3 regions of the Salinactinospora qingdaonensis genome follow, and region 2 is predicted to be linked to each of the others. Evidence: predicted binding sites of a transcription regulator. Region 2 holds the regulator's gene; each other region holds the start of a gene.
The links. The regulator HrcA, encoded in region 2, represses chaperone genes, less so after heat shock. The targets are predictions, from matches to a motif close to TTGGCACTCTCNNNNNGAGAGTGCCAA.

Region 1: ABD848_RS11315 (FmdB family zinc ribbon protein) is a predicted target of HrcA. The motif match lies at 2,400-2,426, and genes of this name have one in related genera.
Region 3: groES (co-chaperone GroES) is a predicted target of HrcA. The motif match lies at 2,866-2,892, and genes of this name have one in related genera.

What each region holds. Positions count from the first base shown of each region.
Region 1 covers NZ_BAABDD010000008.1:229,638-234,189, forward strand. The annotation lists gene glp (molybdotransferase-like divisome protein Glp) at 1-403, opposite strand, end outside; gene galU (UTP--glucose-1-phosphate uridylyltransferase GalU) at 532-1,446, opposite strand; gene ABD848_RS11310 (5-formyltetrahydrofolate cyclo-ligase) at 1,634-2,221, shown strand; gene ABD848_RS11315 (FmdB family zinc ribbon protein) at 2,439-2,804, shown strand; gene ABD848_RS11320 (RcpC/CpaB family pilus assembly protein) at 3,292-4,065, shown strand; gene ABD848_RS11325 (D-alanyl-D-alanine carboxypeptidase family protein) at 4,111-4,552, opposite strand, start outside.
Region 2 covers NZ_BAABDD010000025.1:49,800-54,351, reverse strand. The annotation lists gene ABD848_RS19755 (hypothetical protein) at 1-123, shown strand, start outside; gene ABD848_RS19750 (16S rRNA (uracil(1498)-N(3))-methyltransferase) at 145-885, opposite strand; gene dnaJ (molecular chaperone DnaJ) at 885-2,033, opposite strand; gene hrcA (heat-inducible transcriptional repressor HrcA) at 2,034-3,047, opposite strand; gene ABD848_RS19735 (DUF3097 domain-containing protein) at 3,225-4,070, shown strand; gene ABD848_RS19730 (DUF4870 domain-containing protein) at 4,201-4,552, shown strand, end outside.
Region 3 covers NZ_BAABDD010000036.1:27,853-32,404, forward strand. The annotation lists gene ABD848_RS22305 (sigma-70 family RNA polymerase sigma factor) at 1-570, opposite strand, end outside; gene groL (chaperonin GroEL) at 732-2,342, opposite strand; gene groES (co-chaperone GroES) at 2,446-2,760, opposite strand; gene ABD848_RS22320 (class I SAM-dependent methyltransferase) at 2,953-4,278, shown strand.

The DNA of each region.
Region 1 (4,552 bases), on a different contig from region 2:
GCACCGCGTTGCCCTCGGCGGCGGGGCGGCGGATGGCTACCTCGGTCGTTCCGCCGTCGGTCCACTCTACGGGGACGACAGCGGTGGCGCCGGTGGGCAGCGGGGCGCCGGTCATGATCCGCGCGCAGCCTCCCGGCGGGACCGGCTGGGTCGAGGTGCTGCCGGCGGGGATGTCGGCCACCACCGACAGCGAGACCGGGGCGGCCTCGCTGGCACCGGCGACATCGGCGGCGCGTACGGCGTAGCCGTCCATCGAGGAGTTGTCGAAGCCGGGGAGCGCCACTGGCGAGGTGACCGGTTCGGCGAGCACCGCGCCGTGGGCGTCGAGGAGGTCGAGTTCGCGTGGTTCGAGCGGCTGGACCAGGTCCACGAGGTCGGTGATGTGTTGTTCGACGGTCTTCATGCCGCTCCCTCGCCCTGCTCGTCTCGCGTCGCGCTGTCGGTGTGTGACCGGTGACTCTTCCCGTAGCCGTCGAACGCGGCCGGGCCGAAGGCTGGGAAGGGCCACCCGGGCGTCGAACTGCCGGTGGCTCAACTCCGTTTGGCCACGAATTCGCGGAGCCACGGCAGCAGCTCTGTCGCCAGATCCGGCCGGTCACACGCGAATTCCACCACAGTGCGAAGGTAGTCCACCTTGTTTCCGGTGTCGTAGCGACGCCCGCGAAAAAGCACACCGTGTACCGGTCCGCCGTCAACGGGCTTGCGTTGGGCCAGCTCACGCAGGGCGTCGGTGAGCTGAATCTCTCCGCCGCGGCCGGGCGGGGTGTCGCGCAGGACATCGAAGACGGCCGGGTCGCAGATGTAGCGACCGATGATCGCCCAACTGCTGGGCGCCTGGTCGGGGGCTGGTTTCTCCACCAGATCGGTAACGGTGACCACATCGGCGTCGTCGGTGGGCTCGATGGCGGCGCAGCCGTAGAGGGAGGCTTGCTCAGGCTCGACCTCCATGAGGGCGACGACGCTGCCGCCGTAAGTCTGCCGCACGCGGATCATGCGTTGCAGCAGCGTTTCCCGGCCGGCGATGATGTCGTCGCCCAAGAGCACGGCGAAGGGCTCGTTGCCGACATGGGCGGCGCCACACAGCACCGCGTGGCCCAGGCCCCGAGGCTCGCCTTGGCGCACGTAGTGGAGCTGGGCCAGCTCACTGGACTCGCGTACCGACTCCAGGCGCTCCTGGTCGTTTTTGAGGCGGAGGGCCTCCTCAAGCTCGTAGGCCCGATCGAAATGGTCCTCGATGGAGCGCTTACTGCGGCCGGTGATCATCAAAACGTCGGGAAGTCCAGCGGCGACGGCCTCCTCCACGACGTACTGGATCGCCGGTTTGTCGACGATCGGCAGCATCTCTTTGGGCGTGGCCTTGGTAGCGGGCAGGAAGCGGGTGCCCAGGCCCGCTGCTGGGACAACGGCCTTGGTGACGGGTGCCACATGGGGTTGGGAATCAGCCATGTCGGCACTTTAGGCCACAACAGCGACGGAAGATTCCTGGCATGCGGAGGATGACCTGCGGCTGCATCTGATTTGTACTGACAAAAGGGGTATACGGAGAATCCAGGCAGTTGCGAGGAAGGAAATTATCGACCGATTCTTACCTGGGGCGAGGGTCGAATGCGGGCAGTGTCACACTTGAACCACCATGGATCAGCACCAGGCCAAGCGCGAGATGCGCGAACGACTCCTCGCCGCGCGGCGTGCCATGCCGGCGGCCGAACGCACCGCTGCCGGCTCGGCCCTGCGCGACGCGGTACTCGCCCTTCCCGGCATCACGATGGGCGGCACCGTGTGTGCCTACCACTCGATCGGGACCGAGCCTCCCACGCACAAACTCGTCGCCGCGCTGTGGAAGCACGGTGTCTACGTGCTGCTGCCGGTCGTGCTCGCTGACGGCAGTCTGGACTGGGCGGCCTACGAGGGGCCCGACAGCCTCACGCCGGCCGATCACGGCCTCCTCGAACCCATGGGACAGCGCTACGGCGCCGAAGCGGTACACCGGGCCGCGGCGGTGATCTGCCCGGCTTTGGCGGTGGATCACGGCGGCGTCCGGCTGGGGCGCGGCGCCGGGTACTACGACCGGGCGCTGGCGCGGGTCGGGCCGAACACGCTGACGTTGGCCGCTGTCTATGACGACGAGTTCGTCGACACCGTACCGGCCGAGCCCCACGACCAACCGGTAGGCGCGGTCGTCACCCCGGGTGGGGGCGTGCGACGACTCGCCCCGCAGTGAGCCGACCGCCGGCGAAGGCGGCGGCCACGTGGGGGCCGTCGAGGTCAGCGCACCGCTCTGACCTCGATAGGGAACAGTCTCCTCGGAAAAGGCGTTGCTTCACGTGGGCTGAGGCAGCCGGGCGATGGCGCCTCCTGCCGGCCCGGTGGTGCGGGACCGCACCGCGAGCGCGTACTATTTAGCAGTCGATGGGCGAGAGTGCCAGCAAGGAGGATTCGTGCCTACCTACCAGTACGCATGCACCGACTGTGGTGCCGATCTGGAAGTCGTGCAGAAGTTCAGCGACGACGCGCTGACCGACTGCCCCGAGTGCCAGGGGCGGCTGCGCAAGGTGTATTCAGCCGTGGGCATCGTGTTCAAGGGCTCGGGCTTCTACCGCACCGACAGCGGCAACAAGCCCAACGGCTCCATCACGGGCGGCTCGAACTCCTCGGAGTCGGGTTCCTCGGACTCCGGTTCCACCAGCGATTCCACCGCGTCGAGCTCCTCGAACTCGTCGAGTTCCGGCTCCGGCGACTCCGGCTCCAGCAGTGGTGGTTCGGACAGCTCCGCGAGCGCCGCCTCGAACACTAAGGTCGCCTGAGCCTTCCCTTACCCCTTTGTGGTCTCGCCATTGCCCGGCCGCGCCGCACCGCGGCCGGCCATCCTCGCGCGACCCGTGGTGTAAAGGTCGGTCACCGTCGCGCTCTGCCGGCGTGTAGTGGTCCTATTTCCTCCTTGCGAGGCCACGCCGGGTTGCCGCAAGCGCCCCTGCCGCCCCGCGACCCGCCTGTGCAGCCGGGTGGTGAGAAGCGAGAAGCTAGCGGGAGTGTGCGGCCACGCCGGCCGCTCCCGAATCCCACGGCGAGCCCCTGGTGGCCGCCCCTGCGGGCGGGGCGTGAGTGCCCCGGTAGTTGGTCCGTGCCGTGAGGCTCATCGGCACGGCCCAGGAGTGCGGTGCGCGCGGCGGCTGTTCGTGGCTGCCCCAGACCAGAACGGCGCATCGGCGCTTGAACCCACCGGGCCACCCGGCGCGGCGGGGCTGTGGATAGCGCCGACATCTCCTCGCCGGCCCGGCCTACGGTACGTGCATGCTTACCGACTCGCCCCGTCGCGGCCGGCTGCGGCGACTGCGTATCACTCTCCTGTTGGCCCGCCACCGGCGCGCTCTGGCTGCGCTGTGCGCCGTGGCGGCGTTGGGTTGTGCCGTACTCGCGGTGCGTCCGCCCGCACCTGCCACGGTTGAGGTGGTGGTCGCCGCGCACGACCACGACGCCCGGCAACCGCTCGAAGCGCGCGATGTCACGGTGGCCGCGCTGGCACGGGAGGCCGTCCCCGATAGCGCCATCTCCGCCGAGCGCGACCTCACGGGAACTTGGCTCAGCGCTCCGGTGCGGCGCGGCGAGGTCCTGACCCCGGCCCGGCTCGCCGACCCGCCCGCTGCGGCCTACGGCCCGGCTCTGGTGGCGGCTCCGGTACGCCTGGCCGATCCGGGGGCCGTGTCGCTGCTGCGGCCCGGCAGCCGGGTCGACGTTCTCGCCGCCGCGGGCGAGGGCCTGGCCCTCGGCGCGGCACGCCCGGCAGCGACGGCCACCACCGTTGTCAGCGACCGGCCTGTGGTCGCACTGCCCGCTGCCGAAGGCGACACCGCGGGGCCGGCGGGAGACTCCGAGGCGCTCGTGGTGGTAGCGGTCACCGAGGAGGAGGCGCAACGGCTCGCCGGGCACGCCGCGGGCAGCCGGCTGTCGGTGACGATCCGCCGGCGCGCGAGGGGCCGGTGTGACCGGCGTGGCCGTAGGCGCCGTACCGGGCCTCGGACAGTGCGAGGTGGCAGGCGACAGCGTGGCCCTCCCGTGAGGCTATGAGCACCGCAGCGCCCCGCGGCGACGAGGGCCCGGCCGTTGCACCCGTTATTCGCCGTGCACGGCCTCGTATTCCCAATGCCAAGGCTCGAATGGGTTGGAGTAGGCCCACTGGGGGTGGAACCAGCCGTATTCGCGGGAGTTGGCCTCCAACCAGTTGAACTGCGGTGATCCCTGGTTCTGCACCCCGCCGCACAGGTCGACCGCCAAGCCCCAGCCGTGGTTACTGGTCCCGGGCACGGCGGCGTTGCCGGGCGGCTGCTCGCGGAACACCCGCTGCTGGTTGGGTAGGTCACGGTAGGAGCTGGTCAGGCACATGCTCTCGCCGAAACGCTCGGCGTAGGCCTGGTTCATGCGCAGGAAGTCGACGGCGGCGTCTGCACGCAGGAACTCGCCTTCTTGGTGCAGCTCGCACAGGGCTTCCTGTGGCAGCAGCCCGTTGGGGTAGCCAGAGGCCGCGCTGCCGGCCGCGGGGTCGCATTCGACACCG
Region 2 (4,552 bases):
GAAACCCCCACCGACGACAGTTCCGAAGAACCAGCCGGCGAGGCGAGCCCCACCGACGACGCCACCGGCGATGCCGGGGCGAGCGTGCCCGAGAACGACGCGGTCAGCGGGGAACAGTCTTAAGACCGGACCTAGCGCGAGCCGCTACCAGCGACCGCAGCGGGCCTGCACCACCGCCAGGGCCGCGAGTCCGGCGGTCGAGGTACGCAGCACGGTGGGCCCCAACCGGGCCCGCCGTGCACCCACCGCGTCGAAGGCGGCGAGTTCGTCGTCACTGAGCCCACCCTCGGGACCTACAACGAGGACGATGCTGTCGTCGCCCTCACCACGGGGCACAGGCAGGCGCGAGAGCGGCTCGGCGGCCGACTCGTGCAGTACGAGCCCCAGCGTGGCCTTGGCCAGCAGCGCAGCGACGTCAGCCCCAGAGGCGAGTTCGCTCACCTCGGGGAGCCGACTACGCCGCGCCTGCTTGGCCGCTTCCCGAGCGGTGGCGCGCCACTTGGCCAGTGACTTGGTCGCGCGCTCGGCCTTCCATTTGGTGACGCAGCGATCCGCGGCCCACGGGACGATCCCGTCCACGCCGGCCTCAGTCATCACCTCAACCGCCAACTCACCGCGCTCGCTCTTGGGCAGGGCCTGCACAACGGTAAGGCGCGGAGAAGGCGGCGGCTCAGTGCGGCGCTCCCGCACAGCGAACGTGACCACATCCTTACCCACCTGCGAAACCACGCAGCGGGCACGGGTGCCTTCGCCGTCGGCGAGGTCGGCGACCTCGCCGACGGCGAGTCTGCGCACCGTCGCGGCGTGTCGACCCTCACCACCGGTGAGGACGACACTGTCGTGGTCCAGCTCGCCCGGCTCGGTGAGAAAGACCGGGGGCGTCATCACCGGGCGCCGTTGAAGGCGTCCCGCAACCGTGAGAAGAAGTTCCCCTGGCCTGGGCTGAACTTACCCGGAGGCTGGTTCTCCGAGCGCAGTTCGGCGAGCTTGCGAAGCAGCGACTCCTGCTCCTCGTCGAGCTTGGTGGGCGTCTCGACATTGACGTGAATCATCAAATCGCCACGCCCTGGCCCGTTGAGGCGCTTGGTTCCCCGCTCGTTGAGGGTGATCACGTGCCCGGAGTTGGTACCCGGCCGCAGGTCGAGTTCCTCGTTGCCGTCCAGCGTCTCGACGGTCATGGAGACCCCGAGCGCCGCCGCGGTCATGGGAACCGCGATCGTGCAGTGCAGATCGTCACCCTGGCGCTCGAAGATCGGGTGCGGGCGCTGCACGATCTCAAGGAAGATATCGCCGCGTGGCCCGCCGTTGGGACCGACCTCACCCTCGCCGGCGAGCTGGATCTGCGTGCCGTCGTCGACACCGGCCGGAATCTGCACCTTGCGGGTGACCTTCTCGCGGACCCGCCCCTCGCCGGCGCAGTCGGCGCACGGGCTGGGGATGCTCACACCCTGCCCCTCGCACTGCGGACACGGGCGGGTCGTCATGACCTGACCGAGGAAGGACCGGGTGACCTGAGACACCTCTCCGTTGCCCTGGCACATGTCGCAGGTCTCACGCTTGGTGCCCGGGGCCGCACCCTCACCCTGGCAGGTCTCGCACAGGACGGCGGTGGGGAAAGTGATGTCCTTGGTGACCCCGAAAGCCGTCTCGGACAGGTCCAGCTCCACTCGGACCTTGATACTGCGGCCTCGGCGCATCCGGTCGCGCGGGCCACCGCGTCCCCCGGCTTGGCCGCCGAAGAAAGCGTTCATGATGTCGTCGAAGGGGAAGCCGCCGCCGAACCCTCCGGCGCCGCCCGCGCCGCCGCCACCACCGGGCGCGTACGGGTCGGCTCCCATGTCGAACATGCGCCGCTTCTCAGGGTCGGAAAGGACCTCGTATGCCTGAGTGACCTCTTTGAAACGGTCTTGGGTGGCCGAATCCGGGTTCACGTCCGGATGTAGTTCGCGTGCGAGTCGACGATATGCCTTCTTGATCTCGTCCTTGGTCGCGTCGCGACGCACTCCAAGAATCGCGTAGTAGTCTCTGGCCACTTACTGCCCCGCCAAGATCTGACCGACGTACCTTGCCACTGCGCGTACCGCTCCCATCGTTCCCGGGTAATCCATTCGCGTTGGGCCGACCACGCCCAGTTTGGCCAGCGATTGGTCACCGACGCCATAACCCGCGGAGACGATCGAAGTCGACTGTAGTCCTTGGTGAGAGTTTTCCGCGCCGATGCGGACGGTAAGCATAGAAGGATCGCCGGCCTCGCCTAGCAAACGGATGAGGACGACGTTTTCTTCCAACGCTTCGAGTATCTCTCGCAGGCTAGTCGAGAAATCGACCGAGGCGAGGTTGGCCGTGCCACCGAGCACGACCTTTTCCTCGTGCTTCTCCACGAGGCTCTCCAGCAGCACCGAGAGGACGGCAGCCGCCAGGGGACGCTCCTCTGGGGGCAGCCGGGAAGGCAAGTCCGACACAGCCGGGGGAACCTCGGTAAGCCATGTTCCCACAAGCGTCTGATTGAGCAGGAGCCGCAGGTTCTCGACCTCATGCTCCTCAGCGCTCTCCAGCCCGTCGATAACCCTCTGCTCCACCCGCCCGGTATCGGTGATGAGAACCATCATCACCCGCTGGAGGCCAAGCGGTACCAACTCGATGTGCTGCACCGCCGAACGTGTGAGCGACGGGTACTGTACGACCGCCACCTGCCGCGTTAGCTGGGCCAGCAGGCGCACTGTGCGCGTCACGATCTCTTCGAGGTCGACGGCGCCCGAGAGGAACGTCTCAATGGCACGCCGCTCGGCCGTCGACAGGGGTTTGACCGTGGACAGGCGGTCGACGAAAAGACGATAGCCCTTATCCGTGGGAACCCGGCCGGCACTGGTGTGCGGCTGGGTAATGTAGCCCTCTTCTTCGAGGGCCACCATGTCGTTGCGGATGGTCGCCGGCGAGACGCCCAAGGCGTAGCGCTCGCCGAGAGCCTTGGACCCCACGGGCTCGTTCGTGGACACGTAGTCCTCGACGATAGCCCGCAACACCGCGAGTTTTCGATCGTCGAGCACGCGCTCACCTCCTGGCACTCCGTGGTCTCAAGTGCTAAGTCTATGCGGAAGCGTCCAATCCTCCCCTAAAGCGGGCGGATGCGCGAGCACGATGCCATGACAGTTCGGCTCCAAACACTTTCAGTTCACGGCCGTAACGTGAGGCTGAGGGGGCTACTGCCGATAGAATCGCCCACCGTGCGCAGCGATTCCGGGAACAGGTACGGCTCGGACGTGCTCGCGGGCGACTGGCGGCGGCTTCGTAAAGGACGGGTGCGCGAAGTGCCCGCAGAGCGGGAGCTTGTCGTGGAATCAGCCGACGAGGGGTTTTGCGGTGCGGTCGTCGACTGGGACAAGACGACCGTCACCCTGGAGGACCGCCACGGTCGTCGGCGAGTGTTCGACCTCGCGCCCGCGGCGTTTCTGATCGACGGCGAGCCGGTGACCGTAGTCCCCCCAACGACTGCGGCCTCTCCGACTGCCCTGCGCAGCGCCTCGGGATCAATCGCCGTCTCGGGCCTGCGGCCACGTGTGGCCAAAGAGAGCCGCATCTACGTCGAGGGCGTGCACGACGCTGAGTTGGTCGAACGCATCTGGGGGCACGACCTGCGCGTCGAAGGGATCGTGGTGGAGTATTTGGAAGGGGTGGACGTGCTGCCGCAGGTGGTGGCGGAGTTCGCCCCAGGGCCGGAGCGACGGCTCGGCGTCCTCGTCGACCATCTCGTGCCCGGCTCCAAAGAGAGCGCGATCGCCGAACACGTCACCTCCCCCCACGTGCTCGTGGTCGGGCACCCTTTCGTCGACATTTGGGCGGCTGTGAAGCCGGCGGTGGTGGGGATCGATGCCTGGCCCGAGGTTCCCCGCGGCGTGGCGTGGAAGGAGGGGGTGCTGCGTGCCCTTGGCTGGGAGGAGGAGCCCGGGCAGGCGTGGCAGCGCATTCTGGCGGCGGTACGCTCCTATGCCGACCTGCGTCCCGAACTCCTCGGCCGCGTCGAGGAGCTGATCGACTTCGTCACTGCGACCGACCCGGCGTCGCTGAGATGATCCCTGTGACAAGAGCCGACACCGGTCGGCACCACCGCGCGCCCGCGCACGGTGGCCACGTTCGGGGGTGAGGCCCCGAACCCCCGAACGTAGTATCGGCACATCGCAACCGGCACAGCCAAGGGACACCATGAGCGAGACCCCGCCCAACTATCCACCGCCTCCCGAGCAGCCCTCGGAGGAGCAGCCGGGACACGGTTCCACCCCCTCAGGCGGCCAGCCGGCTCCAGGGGCGGCGGACTCCGGCGGACAGCCTGGCTATGGACAGCCGCCACAAGAGAGCGCTCCCCCACCGGCTCAGCCGGGCTACGCTCCCCCACAGCCCCACGAGAGCGGCCCGCAACAGCCGGGCTACGGCCAACCGCAGGGCTACCCCAGCGGGGGCCAACCCGCCTACGGCCACCCCCACCAACCGGGACCACCGCCGCAGCAACCGGGGTATGCTCCCCCGCCCCCACAGCCGGGCTACGGGCAGCCACAGC
Region 3 (4,552 bases), on a different contig from region 2:
GTGCTGAGCCACTCGCACCGCACCGGCTGACATCCCCAGCACGTGCCCGGTCTCGTCGGCCGACAGGCCGGCGACGACACGCATCACCAGCAGCTTGCGTTGCTGTTCGGGCAGTTCGCGAAGGAGCGCCCGAGCCCGCTCTGCCTCAACGGTGCGCACCGCCGCCTCCTCGGGTCCGGGCCCTTCGTCGGGACAATCGGGCACGGAGTCGATGGGGACGTCCGCAGGTCTGGCGCCCCGGAGGGCGTCGGCCACTTTGTGCGCGGCGATGCCGAACACGAAGGCCACGAACGGGCGGCCCATGTCCTGATAGCGCGGTAACGCCGACAGCAGGGCGATACACACCTCTTGGGCGACGTCGTCGGAAGTGTGAGCGTGCCCCGAAACCCGGCCCAGGCGCGCTCGACAGTAGCGGACCACCATGGGACGGACCTCTCGAAGGAGCGAGTCGACCGCACCGCGGTCGCCTTGAACGGCTCGTGAGGTCAGGTGGTTCAGCTCCGTGTCTTCCGCTCTCGGCTGGGAGGCAGGCCGCTGTGCGAGTCCCCCCGCGACGCGTAGATCCGTCACATATCGAATGATGCCCGCACTCGCAGACTTACACGTCACGATCAGAGGCAACAGAATGGTTACATTAGGGCGATTTGCTCCCTACATATGCGTGTGTCCCGGGCAGTTCCCGGGACACACGTGGTAAGGCTCACTCCCGCCGTGGTGCGGGACACATTCGACTAGTGGCCGTGACCGTGACCGCTGCTGTCTTCTTCTTCCTCCTCCGGCTTGTCGACGACCAGTGCCTCGGTCGTCAGCAGCATGCCGGCGATGGACGCGGCGTTTTCCACCGCGGAGCGGGTGACCTTGACGGGGTCGATGATGCCCTGCTCCATCAGGTTGGTGTACTCGCCGGTGCTGGCGTTGTAGCCCACACCGTTGCCCGTCTCAGCGACCTTGGTGACGACGACGTAGCCCTCGGCGCCGGCGTTGGTGGCGATCCAGCGGGCCGGCTCCGACAGAGCGCGACGCAGGATCGCGGCACCGGTGGCCTCGTCGCCCGACAGACCGAGGTCACCGAGCTGGCCGGCGGCGTGGATCAGCGGCGCGCCACCGCCGGAGATGATGCCCTCCTCGATGGCCGCGCGAGTGGCCGAAATGGCGTCCTCCAGGCGGTGCTTCTTCTCCTTGAGCTCCACCTCGGTGGCCGCGCCCACGCTCAGCACGCAGACACCGCCGGCCAGCTTGGCCAGCCGCTCCTGGAGCTTCTCGCGGTCCCAGTCAGAGTCGCTGGCCTCGATCTCCTTGCGGATCTGGCGGACGCGGTCGTCGACCTCGGACTGGTCGCCGGCGCCGTCGACGATCGTGGTGTCGTCCTTGGTGATCGTGATGCGACGGGCCTGACCCAGCGTGTCGAGCTCGGCGTTCTCCAGCGTGAGGCCGACCTCCTCGGCGATGACCTGACCACCGGTGAGGGTGGCGATGTCTTGGAGCATGGCCTTACGCCGGTCACCGAAGCCGGGCGCCTTGACAGCCGCGGCGTTGAGCGTGCCACGGATCTTGTTGAGCACCAGCGCGCCCAGCGCGTCGCCCTCGACGTCCTCAGCGATGATGAGCAGCGGCTTCTTGGTCTGGAGAACCTTCTCCAGCAGCGGCAGCAGCGACTGGAGGTTGGAGATCTTGCCCTGGTGGATCAGGACGAGAGCGTCCTCCAGCACCGCTTCCTGACGCTCGTTGTCGGTGACGAAGTAGGGCGAGGTGTAGCCCTTGTCGAACTGCATGCCCTCGGTGAAGGCCAGGTCCATGCCGAAGGTCTGCGACTCCTCGACGGTGATGACGCCGTCCTTGCCGACCTTGTCGAAGGCCTCGGCGATGAGGTCACCGATCTGCTGGTCCTGGGCGGAGTTGGTGGCCACGTAGGCGATGTCGGAACGCTCGCCGACCTCGCGGGCGCCCTCGACGAGCAGCTCGGAGACGCGCTTGGCAGCGGCGTCGATGCCGCGCTTGAGCGACATCGGCGAGGCGCCGGCGGCCACGCTGCGCAGCCCTTCGCGAACGAGTGCCTGGGCCAGCACAGTGGCGGTGGTGGTACCGTCACCGGCAGCGTCGTTGGTCTTGGTGGCGACCTCCTTGACGAGCTGGGCGCCCAGGTTCTCGTAAGACTCCTCCAGCTCGATCTCACGCGCGACGGTGACGCCGTCGTTGGTGATGGTCGGGGCGCCGAACTTCTTGTCGATGACCACGTTGCGGCCCCGAGGGCCCAGCGTGACCTTGACCGCGTCGGCTAGGCGGTCGACGCCGCGCTCCAGGGAGCGCCGCGCGGTGTCCTCGAATTCCAGAATCTTCGGCATAGGTGGAAATCCCTCAGTCCGTTACGTGCGTCGAAAAGAAAAGGCCGTCCCGGCCCGGCAGTGGGCCGGCCGGGACGGCAGGTGTTCAGACGTGTCCTGTGGACTACTTCTCGACGACCGCGAGCACGTCGCGAGCGGAGAGGACGAGGTATTCCTCGTTGTCGTACTTGACCTCGGTGCCGCCGTACTTGCTGTACAGGACGACGTCGCCGACGTTGACATCCACGGTGACGCGGTTGCCCTTGTCGTCGAGACGCCCCGGACCCACGGCGAGAACCTGTCCCTCCTGCGGCTTCTCCTTGGCGGTGTCCGGGATGACCAGGCCGGAAGCGGTGGTCTGCTCAGCCTCAAGCTGCTTGACGACGATACGGTCCTCAAGCGGCTTCAGCACGGTCTTGCTTGCGGTGGCGGTCGACACGGTGTGACCTCCCCCTTCAAATTCAAAGATCCGAAACGACATGCTGGTAAAAGGGGCGACCACGGGCGGCCTGTCGTCGCGGGTGCCAGACCGGCCTCGTCGCGATTAGCACTCTACCTTCGCGAGTGCCAATATGAAACATAGCCGGGCCCATGAGGCGCGTCAAACAACAGGTCACGGGGGAAGAAGAAGGTGTCGAACGAGCGGATCGCGGCTTTTCACGCCCTCCTCACACCGGCCGGCCAGCGGCTTCTCCGCGGGCTGGACCGCGCCGAGATCGACACCGACCCGCTCGCCGTGGCGACCCGACTGCGGCGCGAACTGGCCACCTCGGACGCAAACGAGACCGAGGAGTTCAGCGGGGTCGGCGCCGCCGACCTGGTCAACGCGGCCATGACCCAGGCGCGGCTGCGTGGGCGGGCGCGCGCGAAGTTCGGGGAACGCGCCGAATCGATGTACTTCACCACAACGGGGGTGGAACAGGCCACCCGTGCCAGCGTGGCCCGTTACCGGGCCGCACGGCTGGCCGCCACGCTCGACGTGGGGGCTGTGCCAGAGTCGCCGCACGTAGCGGACTTGTGCTGCGGGGTGGGGGCCGATCTCATCGCCATGGCCGAGGCGGGGTTGACGGTCACAGGGCTGGACGCCGACCCGTTGACCGCGGCCGTGGCCCAAGCCAACATCGACGCGTTGGACTTGGGCGATCGGGCCCACGCTCGCGAGGCCGACGTCGTGGGGGTCTCCCCCGGCGAGTGGGCGGCCGTGTTCTGCGACCCGGCGCGCCGCAGCGGGCGCGGCCGGGTCTTCGACCCCGACGACTACTCCCCGCCGTGGCAGGAGGTGGTGGAACTGGCCCACGGCGCTCCGGCCGCCTGCGTGAAGGTGGCCCCGGGGATCGACCACGAGCGCGTCCCCGCCGACGCCGGCGCGGAGTGGATCTCGGTGGACGGCGAGGTCAAGGAAGCGGCGCTGTGGTTCGGTGCTGCCGGCAGCGATGGGGCCGGCCCCCGAGCGACTCTGCTCAGCGAACGCGGCGGCGACCCGGTGACGGTGAGCGCCGCCCCCGATCTGGACCCCCCACCGGTGGCGTCCCCCGGGCGTTACCTCTACGAACCCGACGGGGCCATCGTGCGCGCACACTTGGTGGCCGAGGCGGCGGCGGCTGTCGAGGGGGCGCTCCTCGATCCGGCCATCGCCTACATCACCGGCGACCGCTTGATTGACACTGCGCTGTGCCGTGTCTACGAGATCCAGGAGGTCATGCCGTTTTCCGGAAAACGACTGCGTTCGGCGCTGCGGGAAAGAAGGGTCGGCAGCGTAACGATTAAGAAACGCGGCTCGGCCGTAGACGTGGAAAAACTACGCCGCGACCTCAAGCTGAGCGGCCCCAACTCTCTCGTTGTCGTCCTGACTCGTATCGGCACTCGCCCCATAGCGCTGCTGTGTTCCGAGGTCACAGACGTAGAGCTCCAGAAAGGGACAGCTCAGGCGCAGGAAGCCCCACACGCCGCAGGCTAGGAAAACCGTGATACGCCGCATATCGACCAATCGGGAAATACCAGCTTATTCGCCATAGCACTGCGGTATACCGGGTCGATGTCGCTAGACTGAGCCCGCTGGACCCTTTTCCTCCTTCTCGTGGGTTCACTTGGTGACTCGTACGAGCCGCTCGGCATTTGGACCGAGTCGCGGCCGTTCAGCCGTAACCTGCACACCTACAGCCAGTAGGCGAGTTGCCGCCACATGTAACGCTTGTGTTGCCACATATCCCCTTTTCATCGTTCGAGCACCT